One region of the Nesterenkonia maliinae genome, then DNA from elsewhere that is predicted to be linked to it. Evidence: riboswitches for the same ligand, from Rfam matches in the RefSeq annotation. Region 1 holds a riboswitch; each other region holds the start of a gene.

Evidence for each region. Region 1 has a riboswitch for S-adenosylmethionine ahead of ACHAA4_RS06300 (methionine ABC transporter ATP-binding protein). Riboswitches for the same ligand answer to the same signal wherever they lie in the genome.
Region 2: it holds a riboswitch for S-adenosylmethionine, as region 1 does, so the genes downstream of both, ACHAA4_RS12800 (nitrite/sulfite reductase) here and ACHAA4_RS06300 (methionine ABC transporter ATP-binding protein) in region 1, are expected to answer to the same signal.
Region 3: it holds a riboswitch for S-adenosylmethionine, as region 1 does, so the genes downstream of both, ACHAA4_RS10445 (O-acetylhomoserine aminocarboxypropyltransferase/cysteine synthase family protein) here and ACHAA4_RS06300 (methionine ABC transporter ATP-binding protein) in region 1, are expected to answer to the same signal.

What each region holds. Positions count from the first base shown of each region.
Region 1 covers NZ_JBIMEY010000002.1:388,150-392,689, forward strand. The annotation lists gene ACHAA4_RS06285 (ABC transporter permease) at 1-7, opposite strand, end outside; gene ACHAA4_RS06290 (aliphatic sulfonate ABC transporter substrate-binding protein) at 4-1,083, opposite strand; gene ACHAA4_RS06295 (ABC transporter ATP-binding protein) at 1,318-2,214, opposite strand; SAM riboswitch class I at 2,224-2,336, opposite strand; SAM riboswitch class I at 2,458-2,557, shown strand; gene ACHAA4_RS06300 (methionine ABC transporter ATP-binding protein) at 2,565-3,446, shown strand; gene ACHAA4_RS06305 (methionine ABC transporter permease) at 3,446-4,114, shown strand; gene ACHAA4_RS06310 (MetQ/NlpA family ABC transporter substrate-binding protein) at 4,345-4,540, shown strand, end outside.
Region 2 covers NZ_JBIMEY010000007.1:184,783-189,322, forward strand. The annotation lists gene ACHAA4_RS12785 (arginine repressor) at 1-50, shown strand, start outside; gene ACHAA4_RS12790 (sirohydrochlorin chelatase) at 166-978, shown strand; gene ACHAA4_RS12795 (sulfurtransferase) at 975-1,817, shown strand; SAM riboswitch class I at 1,886-1,983, shown strand; gene ACHAA4_RS12800 (nitrite/sulfite reductase) at 1,988-3,760, shown strand; gene ACHAA4_RS12805 (phosphoadenylyl-sulfate reductase) at 3,757-4,533, shown strand.
Region 3 covers NZ_JBIMEY010000005.1:80,700-85,239, forward strand. The annotation lists gene ACHAA4_RS10425 (FAD-binding oxidoreductase) at 1-1,429, opposite strand, end outside; gene ACHAA4_RS10430 (hypothetical protein) at 1,511-1,801, opposite strand; gene ACHAA4_RS10435 (hypothetical protein) at 1,886-2,248, opposite strand; gene ACHAA4_RS10440 (hypothetical protein) at 2,357-2,563, opposite strand; SAM riboswitch class IV at 2,731-2,865, shown strand; gene ACHAA4_RS10445 (O-acetylhomoserine aminocarboxypropyltransferase/cysteine synthase family protein) at 2,998-4,434, shown strand; gene metX (homoserine O-acetyltransferase MetX) at 4,450-4,540, shown strand, end outside.

The sequences.
Region 1 (4,540 bases):
CGCTCACTCGTCAGTCTCCTCGATATCGGCCTCATCAGCCGCGTCCTCGGTGCCTGCGGCGTCGGTGGCCTCGATGTTCTCAGCGAAGTCGGTGTAGAACAGCGACTCCAGCGCCTCGTCCACAGCGTCCTGGCTGTCCACGTCGCCGTTCTCCACGAAGAACGGTCCGGCGGCCTCCATCGCGGCGCGGACCTCGTCTCCCGGCACAGGATCCACCTCGAAGTTCGTGCGCTCGGAGATGACGGCCTCGGCGATCTCCAGTTCCAGCCCCGCGTACTCAGCGAGAATCTCGGCGGTGCCGTCCGGGTTCTCCTTGGCCCACTCGCGCGCCTGCTCGTAGACGTTGACCACGATCTGCGCGACGTCGGGGTGGTTCTCCACGAATTCGCCGGTGGCGTTGACCACCGAGTAGGTGTTGAAGTCGACGTTGCGGTAGAGCAGCTCGGCGCCGTCGGCCTCGGCGCCGGCCATGATGGGATCCAGGCCGGCCCAGGCGTCCACGTCGCCGTTGGCCAGTGCCTGCCACCCGTCGGCGTGCTGCAGGGACTGGACCTCCACGTCATCCACACTGAGCCCGGCCTCCTGGAGGGACCGTGCCATGAAGAAGTAGGGGTCCGTCGCGGGTGTTGCCGCGATCGACGCTCCTTCGAGGTCCTCCACCGATTCGATGTCGGAATCCCCGTCGGTCACAAGCGCAGACCACTCCGGCTGGTTCTCGATCATGATCGTGTGGGTGTCGGCGCCGACTGCGCGGTTGAGCAGCGCCGCCGAGCCTGCGGTGGATCCCACGTCGATGTTGCCGGCGCGGAGGTTCTCGTTGGCGACGTTCGAGCCTGTGGACTGCACCCACTTCACATCGACGTCGAGCTCCTCGAGCTCCTCCTCCAACCAGCCGTTCTCCAGGATGATCAGGCTCAGCGGGTTGTAGGTGGCGAAGTCGATGTTCAGCGTCTCGAGCTGCTCATCCTCACCGCCGTCGCCGCCGCATGCGGTGGCGAGCAGCGCCACGGCGGCGGCCGCCGAGACCGCCTTGACGGAGGTGCGGCGGGGGCGTGAGGAGCGGGAAGCGGTGGTGCTGGGCATGGGGGAGGGCCTTTCGGTACTTCAGTGATGGACAGTGTGCTGGAAGTTCTGAGTCGTGCATGTCAGGTGCAAGCGGGTGGATGCCTCTGAAGAGATCGGCTGTCCGGTGATGACCGGGATCCGACCGAAGGGTGAGCGAAGAGTGCATCGGACAGCTGGCCGGTGCGCTTCGGTGCTGGTGCTGGGAGGGTCAGGGCTGCGCCCGGCGGTCTCTCCACGGGGTCAGTGGTGGGGTCAGTGGCTGTGTGAGTCGACGCCGAGCCCGGAGAAGAGCTCACCGCGCAGCGCCGCCAGTTCGGCTGAGGCGCGATCGCGCGGACGCTCACCGGGCACGTTCAGCAGACGAGCGATCGTGGCGCCCTCGGCGGGGTCGGGATCGGCCGGATCCTTGCCCAGGAGGAGCACGCGGTCTGCGAGCTGCAGCGCCTCGTCCACGTCGTGGGTGACCAGCAGCACCGTGGTGCCGGTCTGCGCATGCAGATCTAGCAGCAGGTCCTGCATCTTGAGCCGGGTCAGTGCGTCGAGGGCGCCGAAGGGCTCGTCGAGCAGCAGCACGCCGGGGCGGCGGGCCAGGGCGCGGGCCAGCGACGCCCGCTGTGCCATGCCGCCGGAGATCTCCCGGGGCCGCAGCGACGCACGGTCATGGAGCCCGACCAGCTCCAGGAGCTCATTGACGCGTTCGCGGCCCTCGGACTTGGACAGGCTGCGCGGCAGGCCCAGACTGACGTTCTTGTGGATCGAGCGCCAGGGCAGCAGTCGCGGCTCCTGGAACCCGACCGCAGTGCGTTCGTCATAGCGCTGCACCGGGGAGCCGTTGATCAGGATCTCACCGGTGCTTCCGGTGTCGAGACCGCCGACGGCGCGCAGCAGCGTGGACTTGCCGCAGCCGGAGGACCCCAAGATCGCCAGCACCTCGCCGGGGGCGATCTGCAGGCTGACGTCGCGCAGCACGGTGCGGGAGCCGAAGCCCCGGCCGACGCCGGAGAGCTTGACGTCCAGCGAGGTGTACTGCGCTCGGCTCGCCGGCGCTTCAGCGGGCGCGGCAGAGACCTCGGAGGTGTCTGAGGTGTCGGCAGTGTGCGCAGGGGTGACTGCGGCGGTGCCGTTCAGGGTGGAGGCAGGCGAAATCATCAGAGGATACTCCCATCGATCCTGGCGGTAGCACCCGGCGAAAAGACTCCTCATCTGAGGGGTCCCTCCCTGGGTTGCTGCGGCGTCGACGAGCCAGATCTCTCGGCCGCTCGGGATGGTACGCGGATCAGACTACGCCCAGCCGGGGAATCCGATCAATGTCACGCTCACTCAATGAGACAAAACGCAACACATATCCCGACTTGACTTTTCGCCCAGGTTCGCCCTTAGAGTGAGGGCACTCAACCATCCAGAGCGACTGAGAGATCTGGCTCGAAGACGTCGCAGCAACCCGGAGGGCCTCACAGCCTCGGCCGGGTGCTAACGCCAGGACCGATGGAGCATGCCTCATGATTTCGCTTACCCATGTCTCGACGACCTTCGCCGCCCGCGGCAGGGAGCCGCTGACCGCAGTCGATGACGTCAGCCTTGAGGTGCCGCGAGGCAGCATCCAGGGCATCATCGGGTTCTCAGGCGCCGGGAAGTCCACGCTGCTACGCAACATCAACCTGCTGGAACGCCCCACATCGGGCACCGTGAGCGTCGCCGGCACCGAGCTGACCAGCCTGGATGACGCGGCCCTGCGCCAGGCCCGGCACCAGATCGGCATGATCTTCCAGGGGTTCAACCTGGTCAACAACCTCACCGTCGCGCAGAACGTCGAGCTCTCACTGAAGTTCGCCGGGGTCAGGGACCGGCGGGAGCGTCTCCGCCGGGCCGCAGAAGCGCTGGAGATCGTCGACATCACCGACAAGACCTCCGTCTATCCGGCACAGCTCTCGGGTGGCCAGAAGCAGCGGGTGGCGATCGCCCGGGCGCTGGCCACCAAGCCGGAGGTGCTGCTCTGCGATGAACCGACCTCCGCGCTGGACCCCTTCACCACGGCCACCGTGCTGCAGTACCTGGCTGACGTGAACCGTGAATTCGGCATCACCGTGGTGATCGTGACCCACGAGATGGAAGTCATCAAGGCCCTCGCCGACAATGTCGCGGTGATGGAGGACGGTCGCGTGGTGGAGGAGTTCCCCGCCTCGGAGCTTCGCCGGGAGGGTTTCAACCCCCGCACCTCGATCGGGAAGTATCTGCTCACCGATGGGATCCGGCTGGACCGCAGCGGCCCCCGAGCGCACGAGTCGACAGCTGATCCGCAGGACCCGGACGCCGCGCAGACGGGCTATGCACGCCGGTCCCAGCACACCGCGCTCGCCGCTTCGACAGGGGGTGTGCGCTGATGAACCTCGTCATCGAACGACTCCCCGAGATCAACCAGGCCATGTTGGAGACCTTCGCGATGATCGCGGTCGCCATCCCGGTGGCAGTCCTGCTCGGCACCCCGCTGGGCATCTGGCTCTTCGTCCACGCCCCCGACGGGCTGGCGCCGCGACCCCGCTCCCACGCCATCGTCTCCGGACTGGTCAACATGATCCGGTCCTTCCCCTTCCTGATCCTGCTCATCGCGATCATCCCGTTCACCCGGTTCGTGGTGGGCACGTCGGTGGGCACCGCCGCGGTGATCGTCCCGCTGACCATCAATGCGATCCCGTACTTCGCGCGCCTCGTCGAGCAGAACATCACCCAGCTGGGCTCCGGCGCGGTCGAAGCCTCCCGGGCCATGGGAGCGACCCGCGGACAGATCATCCGCAATGTGCTCCTGGTCGACGCCAAGCCCGGACTGATCGGGTCCATCACCATCACCACGGTCAGCTTCATCTCCTATTCGGCGATGTCGGGACTGGTCGGCGGCGGCGGGATCGGGGATCTGGCCATCCGGTACGGCTACTACCGATACGAGACCCCCACCATGATCGCGGCCATCGTGCTGATGGTGCTGCTGGTCTCGCTGGTGCAGTTCACCGGCACGCGGGTCGCCCGCGCCTCGGACCGGCGCATCACCGCCTGAGCCACCGCACCGGCTGAGCCGACATACCGCGTGGCCCAGGATCACCGCCTGATCAGGAGCAGAGCCTGACCAGATTCCTGCAGGCCGGTCCTCCGCCTTCCAGGCTCACCGCGCTCCATCACCACACCTGATCTCCACACCCCGGGGCTGGCGCCCGACGTCGCGCCCTGGTCATCTCCGCACACCCTCTGGGCCCCTTGTTGCCCAGCAAGAGAAAGCAGCTCACACCCATGAACGCTCGACGCCCCGCGATCCTGACCGGCGCAGTCCTGTCCACCGCCGCCCTTGGCCTGACCAGCTGCGGACTGGTGGAGGACGATGAGACGATCAGCATCGTCGTCACCGAATCCGCACCTTTCCAGGAGCCCGCCGAGATCGCCGCGGAGCTGCTCGAGGAGCAGGGCTACGAACTCGACATCACCTATA
Region 2 (4,540 bases), on a different contig from region 1:
GAGCCGCAGTGGCGCAGCGCTTCACCGGATTCGCCGAGGGCCGGGGCTAGCCGCCCCGCCGCTCTCACCGCTCTCGCTGCGCGCCGACCGGCACTCTAGGAAACAAACGTTCATATCAATGTTCATATTGATGCATCTTCTTGGGCCGACCACTACTGTGCACCTATGCGAACACAGACAGCAGCGCTCGTAGGCATATCGCACGGCACCTCCTCGAAGCGCGGCCAGGCGGTGATGCGTCAGCTCATCGACGACGTCGCCCACCGGCTCCACGCCCCAGCGTCACCCGAGACTGCGCCCAAGATCCCACCGGCGACCCGGCCCACCGTGCGGCTCGGCCACGTCGACGTGCAGCAGCCCGATGTCGACACCACCCTGGACAGCCTTCCTGCGGGCATGGGGGCGACCATCGTGCCGCTGCTGCTCTCCACCGGGTTCCACGTCAACGTGGATCTGCGCGAGGCGATGCAGAACCTCACCCGACCGGCCGCGCTGTGCCGCGCGCTCGGACCCGACGATCGACTCACCGAGTTGCTCGCCCACCGACTGGGGGAGATCGGCGCCGATCCCGACCGGGACATCATCATCCTCGGCGCGGCAGGCTCTTCGGACGCCTCCGCGGTCCGCGACTGTGAAGCCGCCGCCGCGATGCTCGCCCACCACCTCGGAGTCACGGTCCACGAGTCCTACCTCTCCTTCGCGCAGCCCAGCGTCGCCGCGGCCGTGGCCCAGGCCCGCGCAGAGCATCCCAGGCAGCGCGTGGTGGTGGCGAGCTACCTGCTGGCCCCGGGGTACTTCCAGACCCTGCTCGAATCGACCGGCGCCGACCTGACCACCGAGCCGCTGCTGGCTCCCGGTCGGCCGACGGCTCCGGCTCAGCTGGTCGACCTCGTGCTGGACCGGTATCTCCAGGCCGTCCCCGTGCCGACCTCCGCGTCCGTGCCAACCTCCGTGGCCGAGCTGCAGGGGGCGCCATGACCGGCGCGCCCGCCTCGCGGGAGGTCAGCATCACCGTGGAGGAGCTCCGTGCCCTCCAGCGCACCGGTGCGCCGCTGACCCTGCTCGACGTTCGATGGCGTCAAGACCGCCCGGAGGGCCTTCCCGAATACCTGGCCGGGCACATCCCGGGGGCCGTGTTCGTCGACCTGGAGTACGAGCTCAGCGCCCCGGACCGGCGCGCAGCAGAGGGCCCGCATCCGCTTCCCGACCTTGCCGCGTTTCAGGAGTCGGTGCGCCGCTGGGGCATCGGACCCCAGGACACCGTGGTGGTCTATGACGACGTGAAGAACTTCTCGTCGGCGCGCGCCTGGTGGCTGCTGCGTCATGCGGGCCTGACCGATGTGCGGGTGCTCGACGGCTCGCTGCGCGCCTGGGCCCAGGCCGGGCATGCACTCGCCGAGGGCTTCGAGCTGCCCGAGGCCACGGAGACGGCGATCAGGTTCGGGGGGATGAAGACCGCCGACCTGGATCAGATCGCGGCCCTCGAACCCGAGGCGCAGCTGACCGACGCCCGCTCCGTCCAGCGCTTCGCCGGTGACGGCCACATCCCGGGGGCGCTGAACGCCCCGGTCTCAGGGAACGTCGACAACCGGGGGCGGCTCCTTCCGGCTGCCCAGCTGCGGCAGCGCTACCTGGAGCTCGGGGTCGAGCCCGGAAGCCCCGTCTACTGTTACTGCGCCTCCGGAGTTCACTCCACGCATGCGGTGCTCGCGCTCAGCGCGGCAGGCTTCGACCCGGTGCTCTTCCCCGGAGGGTTCGGCCAGTGGGTCCATGATGGGGATCATGCGATCCACAGTGCATCGCAACGTGAACTTTAATGACACACATAATTGATAAGTTCAGCATTGTATTTTAGTGTGGACCTATCGCACCGCACGAGGGCGACCAACCATCCAGAGCGGCTGAGAGACCTGGCTCAACGACGCCGCAGCAACCCGGAACTTACATGCACACGCCGGGTGCTCACGCCGGGAACGATGGAGGCATTTTGTCGACCGATACAGCTACCACGTCCACCGCCAGTAGGCGGCCCGACCGTTCATCCCCACGACCCAACGGCCAGTGGAAGATCGACGGCAAGGACCCGCTGAACCACAACGAGGAGCTCAAGCAGGCCGATGACGGCCTGAACGTCCGCGAGCGGATCGAACAGGTCTACTCCAAGGAGGGCTTCGACTCGATCCACTCTGATGATCTGCGCGGCCGCTTCCGCTGGTGGGGCCTCTACACCCAGCGACGCCCCGGCGTCCCGGCCGGTGCGCACAACTCGCTGCCCCCGGAGGAGGTCGACGACAAGTACTTCATGCTCCGGGTCCGGATCGACGGCGGCGCACTGACCACCGAGCAGCTGCGCGTGGTCGGTCAGATCGCCGTGGACTTCGCCCGCAACACCGCGGATCTGACCGACCGGCAGAACATCCAGCTGCACTGGGTGCGGGTCGAGGACGTCCCGGAGATCTGGCGCCGTCTCGAATCCGTGGACCTGGGCACCACGGAGGCCTGCGGAGACGTTCCGCGGGTGATCTTGGGTTCTCCCGTGGCCGGCATCTGCGCGGAGGAGATCATCGACCCCACGCCGGTGATCGCTGAGATCGCCCTCCGCTACATCGGGGACTCCACGCTCTCGAACCTCCCGCGCAAGTACAAGACCGCGATCACCGGACACCCCAGCCAGGACGTGGTCCATGAGATCAACGACTTCGGCCTGGTGGGCGTCGTCCACCCCGAACACGGCCCGGGCTACGACGTCTGGGTCGGCGGGGGACTCTCCACCAACCCCAGGCTGGCCGAACGCCTCGGGGTCTTCACCACCGAGGACGAGGCGCCGGATGTGTGGCACGCGGTGACCCAGGTCTTCCGCGACTACGGCTACCGGCGGCTGCGGCAGAAGGCGAGACTGAAGTTCCTGCTCAACGACTGGGGACCGGAGAAGTTCCGGCAGGTCGTCGAGGACGAGTACCTGGGCCACAGGCTCCGGGACGGGCTGCCTGCTCCCGCGCCGAGCCGACCGGGGGACCACGTGGGCGTCCACCGGCAGAAGGACGGTCGCTACTACATCGGCGCCGCTCCCGTCGTCGGCCGGGTCAACGGGGAGCTGCTGGTGAAGCTGGCCGAGCTGCTGGAGGCCAACGGGTCCCTCCGGCTGCGCACCACCCCGCACCAGAAGCTCGTGGTGCTCGACGTGCCCGAGCAGAACCTGGCCACGGTCAAGGCCGGGCTGAGCGACCTGGGACTCGACCCCGATCCCACGGTCTTCCGCCGATCCACGATGGCCTGCACCGGCATCGAGTTCTGCAAGCTGGCGATCGTGGAGACCAAGACCACCGCCCAGAAGACGATCTCCGCGCTGGAGATCCGGCTCGCGGACGTGGCCGACCAGCTTCCCGAGCGGCTCACCCTGCACATCAACGGATGCCCGAACTCCTGCGCCCGCATCCAGACCGCCGACATCGGGCTGAAGGGACAGCTGCTGCCCGACCCCGACGGCGAGAAGACACCGGGTTTCCAGGTCCACCTCGGCGGTGGGCTGGCCTCCTCCGATCGGGAGGATCCCGGGCTCGGACGGACGGTCCGCGGCCTGAAGGTCACCGTGGAGGGGCTGGTCGACTACACCGAGGCGCTGATCCGTCGCTACCTGCGCACCCGGGACAGCTCCAATGAGACCTTCGCAGCCTGGGCCCACCGGGTGGACGAGGACCATCTGCAGCTGGAGGAACCAGAGCCGCAGCTCGAGGAACCCCGGAAAGAGGCCATCTCATGACGGAGTCGACGCCGAGCACCAGCATCACCAGCACCGACCCCACATCCAGCACCGACCTCACATCCAGGACTGACGCGGCCCGCGCCCTCGCCACATCCGGGGCGGAGGCGCTGGGCTGGGAGGCCCGCGCCGAGGACGTCATCGCCTGGGTGGCCGAGAACTTCTCCCCGCGTGAGGTCGCGGTGGCCTGCTCCATGCAGGACTCGGTCCTGCCGGCCCTGGTCGCCGACCAGCTTCCCAGCGTGGACGTGCTGTTCCTGGAGACCGGATATCACTTCGTGGAGACCATCGCGGCACGCAACGAGGTGGCTCGCGCGCTCGACGTCACGGTCGTCGATGTCCTGCCTCGACTGAGCGTGGCCGAGCAGGACCGGGTCCACGGCAAGGACCTGTTCATTACCGACCCAGCCGCGTGCTGCCGGATGCGCAAGATGGACCCGCTGGACGAGGTGCTCACCGGCTACCGGCTCTGGTTCACCGGTGTCCGTCGCGACGAGGCGCCGACCAGGGTCGACACGCCCCTGGTGACCTGGGACGAGCTGCACGGCCTGATCAAGGTCAACCCGCTGGCCACCTGGAGCTTCGATGACCTGGTGGAGCATTCGCAGCGCAACGGCCTGCCGGTGAACCCGCTGCTCTACAACGGCTACCCCTCGATCGGGTGCAAGCCCTGCACCCTCCCGGTGGCGCCGGGGGAGGATCCTCGCTCGGGCCGCTGGGCCGGATCCGGGAAGGTCGAATGCGGCATCCACACCAACGAGGCGACGGCCTAGCCGCACC
Region 3 (4,540 bases), on a different contig from region 1:
GGCGCTGCAGCGCGATGACCTCCGCAGACTGTTCCCAGTCCAGCCAGCGCAGCTTGTAGGTGCCGATCCCGTGCTCTCCGGTGATGGTCCCGCCCATCTCAAGCGCGAGCCGGACCGAGCCGTCCAGCGCCGCATGCAGCCGCGACATCGCCGAGGCCGCAGCGCCGTCCGCACTGGCATCAACTGTCACCGAGGTGCCCTCGGGCTGTGCGGGAGAAGCGGCGTCGTCGTCGGCCTGCGGCTCGGGACTGGTCTCTGGACTCAACTCGGAGCTGGGGACGCTGAAGGTGGGGTGCAGGTTGCCGTCTCCGGCGTGCGCGACCACCTTGAGCTGGACCTGATGCTCCTCGGCGAGGTCCTCGATCGCGCGGATGTAGTCCACCAGCCGTGAGCGCGGGACCGCGACGTCCTCGCCCACGCGCACCTCGGTGGCGATGCCGTCGCCGCGGGCGTGCCGGCGCAGCTCGATCAGCCGCTCGGACTCGGTGGAGCCGGGGTCGCTCACCGTGGCGCCGAGTCCGCGCAGCACCTCGCGGATGATCTCCGCCTCGATGGCGGCGCCGTGCCCGTCGGTCTGGATCAGCAGCAGCGTGTTGCCGCGTCGGGCAAGGTCGGAGCCCTGGGCCTGGTCCAGGGCGAGCATCGTGTTACGGTCCAGCAGCTCGGTGATCGACGGCTGTACCCGGGCCTTGCCGATCTCCAGCACGCCCTGCGCGGCCGTGGTCAGCTCGTCGAAGAACGCGGCGATGGTCTCGATGTGCTCGCTCAGATGGCGCAGCCGTACGGTGACTCCGACGACGATGCCCAGCGTCCCTTCGGACCCGACGAACAGGCTGGTCAGGTCGTAGCCGGCGACGCCTTTGAAGGTGGCCTGGCCGGTGTGGATCAGGGTTCCGTCGGCGAGCACCACGTCCAGGGCCAGCACCGAGTCGCGGGTCACCCCGTATTTGGCGCAGCGCAGCCCGCCGGCGTTGGTGGCGACGTTTCCGCCGATGGTGGAGATGCGGTAGCTCGCTGGGTCCGGCGCGTACATCAGCCCGTGCTCTGCGGCGGCCGAGTTCAGATCAGCGTTGATCACGCCCGGTTCGACCACGGCGACCTCGTCCTCAGGTCGCATCGCGAGAATCTGGTTCATCCGGGTCAGGTTCAGCACCACGGAGCCCTCGGTGGAGTTGGCCCCACCCGAGACCGACGTTCCCGCGCCCCGGGTGATCAGCGCGAAGCCGTGTTCGGCGGAGAGCCGCACGAGCTTCTGCACGTCCTCGGTCGATTCGGCGAAGACGACGGCGCGCGGCGGGTGTACCTGCCAATGCTCCAGCGGTCCCTTGTCCACCGCGTGGGCGTCGAGCTCGCCCGGGTCGGTGGTCAGGGCATGCGGCGCGAAGGCGCTGCGCAGGGCTGTCAGGACATCGTTGTCGGAGGCGCTCATGGGAGATGAGTCTAGGTCAGGGCGCGCCCCCGCCCCGGGGTGAAAAGTCGTAGCGTTGTGGCGGGTCGTAGAGCTAGAGCGCTACGACGAAGCAGCTACTCTACGATTTTTTGAATCCGGGGTGCGGCCCGTGGCGTGGGTCCGGACCAGCAGGATGGTCAGGATCGAGCCGATGAACGGGGCGAGAACCAGCAGAAAGGCGAATGCGATCTTCGGTGCGAAGTCCAGGCTTCTGTTCCGGACGAGCTCCACAGCGGCCCAGATGACGAGGCTGGCGTAGAGGACCGGTATGGCCCACCACGCGATGTCGATCCAGGAGGAGGTGATCGTGGGGTTCAGTCCGAGGAACGCAGAAAGCGTCGTGTGAAGCATGAAATAGGTGTCCAAGAGATGGGGGTCCACGTTCGCGAAACCACGCTACATCCTCTGGCGCTGAAGGATAAGAGGTCGTCGGTCTCAGGGGCGGGGGGTGGAGGGCGTGACCAGCCATCGCTCGGCATCGTCGTCGCACTCCTCGGGGACGTCGTAGATATCCGGGCCCGGTCCGCCTCCGCCTACCGTGATGTCATCGCCGGCGGAATATTCAACGCCCCGCCACGTGAACTCCGCCCCGTCGGGAGCCTCTTCGAGCTCATGGGCGGGGAAGAGCGCGAGGGTGAGGGCATGCTCGGGAGCAGGCCCCTGGATGTAGTAGCACCCGCGGATCTCTGCGATGCGTCCCTGCAGGCCCATATCGGGCCCGGAAGCGTCCTCGACGACGTAGTTGGGGACGCCCGCCGGGGCGTTCGGGTCCTGGAGGCCGGTGGTGCAACCAATCATGGTTGCTCCGAGGACGGCCCAGGCCGCGGTCGCGCCAGCGAGTCTCCGTGAACCTGCCATGGTCTTACCGTGGCAGAGATCCGTGGGCTTCGGAAGGTCTTTGGCGGATCAGCCCTCAGTGTGGACCTGCCACTGCTGGACGTCCTCATCGCATTGATCGGGGACCCGATAGGTCATCGATCGGGCGGGGCTTCCTCCGAGCCAGATGTCGTCGCCCTCGGCGCAGTCCTCCCCGTTGAGGACGTATCCCTCTCCTGCGGAGGACTCCCCGAGAATGTCGGCCGGGAAGACCGCGACCCCCGGCTCGCCCCCCACGCTCGCAGAAATCGTAGCGCTGTGGGAGATCGTAGGGATAGAGCGCTACGACAAAGCAACAGCTCTACGATTTTTTGCCAGCAGGGAGGGGGGAACATGACGAACTGCGAATCCCACCTGGAGTCAGCACTTGCACGCAAGCATTCCGCCGTGCAGACTTATGCCTAGGTCAAGAGTGCCAGCGCAAAACCCCGGTTTGCTGGCCGGCAACCCTCCAGTTCGCGGTGGGGTGCCCCGGGTGACGACCTGGCTGCGGCAGTCTTCGTAGAAGCTTCATCGACTGACCGTGGCAAGCGCGGGCCACACACCAGTGCGGGCCCTTTCACCCCAGTCCTCAGGACAGGGCCGTACAGGATTCAGCGCCGGCAGCTCTATCACCGGCAGCGACGTTCATATCCGGTCCAGGTCCTGGGCCGCATTGAACGGAGAATCTTTTGAGTAACGAGAACAACTGGCAGTTCGAGACCCAGCAGATCCACGCCGGAGTCGCTCCCGACCCGGTCACCGGAGCACGGGCGCTGCCGATCCAGCAGACCACCTCCTTCGTCTTCCCCGACACCGCCGCCGCCGCGCGTCGCTTCGGCCTCGAAGAGATCGCCCCCGTCTACTCCCGCATCGGCAACCCCACGGTCCAGGCCGTGGAGGACAAGATCGCCGCCCTCGAGGGTGGAGTCGGGGCGCTCGCCGTCGGCTCCGGACAGGCCGCAACCTCGCTGGCGCTGCTGAACATCGCCCACGCCGGCAGCCACATCGTCGCCTCGCCCACGCTCTACGGCGGCACGCAGAACCTCTTCAAGCACACTCTGCCGAAGTTCGGCATCGAGGTCTCCTTCGTGGAGGACCCCGATGACCTGGAGTCTTGGCGCGCCGCCACCCGGGAGAACACGGTGGCCTTCTTCGGCGAAGCGGTGGCGAACCCGCGCGGCGACGTGCTCGACATCGAAGGCGTCGCCTCGGTGGCGCACGAGTTCGGGGCGCCGCTGATCATCGACTCCACGCTGACCACGCCCTACCTGATCCGTCCCTTCGACTTCGGCGCCGACGTCGTCGTGCACTCGGCGACGAAGTTCCTCGGCGGACACGGCACCGCCATCGCCGGGGTGATCGTGGACTCCGGGCGCTTCGACTACTTCGCGCACCCGGAGCGCTTCCCCGGCTTCTCCACCCCCGATGAGAGCTACCACGGGCTGGTCTTCGGCCGGGATCTCGGGCCGGAGGGGATCTTCGGCGTCAACCTCTCCTTCATCCTCAAGGCCCGGGTCCAGCTGCTGCGCGACTTCGGCCCGGCGCTGTCCCCGCACAACGCCTTCGAGATCAACCTGGGCCTGGAGACGCTCTCGCTGCGGATCGAGCGCCACGTCGAGAACGCCCAGAAGGTCGCCGAATACCTCGAGGCCCACCAGGACGTGCGGCGGGTCTACTACTCCGGTCTGCCTTCGAGCCCCTGCTTCGAGCGCGCCCAGAAGTACCTGCCCCGGGGGTCCGGGGCGGTGCTGGCCTTCGAGCTCGCCGGCGGAGCAGCCGACGACGTCGAGGCGCAGGCCCGCGCGGGCCAGGCGTTCGTGGACGCCCTGGAGCTGCACTCGCTGGTGGCCAACGTGGGCGACGTCCGCTCGCTGGTGATCCACCCCGCCTCGACCACGCACAGCCAGCTCAGCCCCGCCGAGCAGCGGGCCGCCGGGGTCAAGCCCGGACTGGTCCGGCTCTCGGTGGGCCTGGAACACATCGACGACATCATCGCCGACCTGGCCCAGGGCTTCGAGAAGGCCGCCCAGGCTGCTGCCGACGCGGCGTCCGAGACAGCCGCAGACGCAGCCTCCGAGGCCGGTGCTGAGAATGTGACGAAGCAAGAAACCGCCGCGGCGGTCTGAGGTTAGGGTGATCAGGTGCTGAATGACTTTGGGAACAGGCCCGCCGGCGCGCTGAAGACCGCTGAGGTCGGCGCGTACACGTTTGAGACCGGCGGCCGGCTGCCCG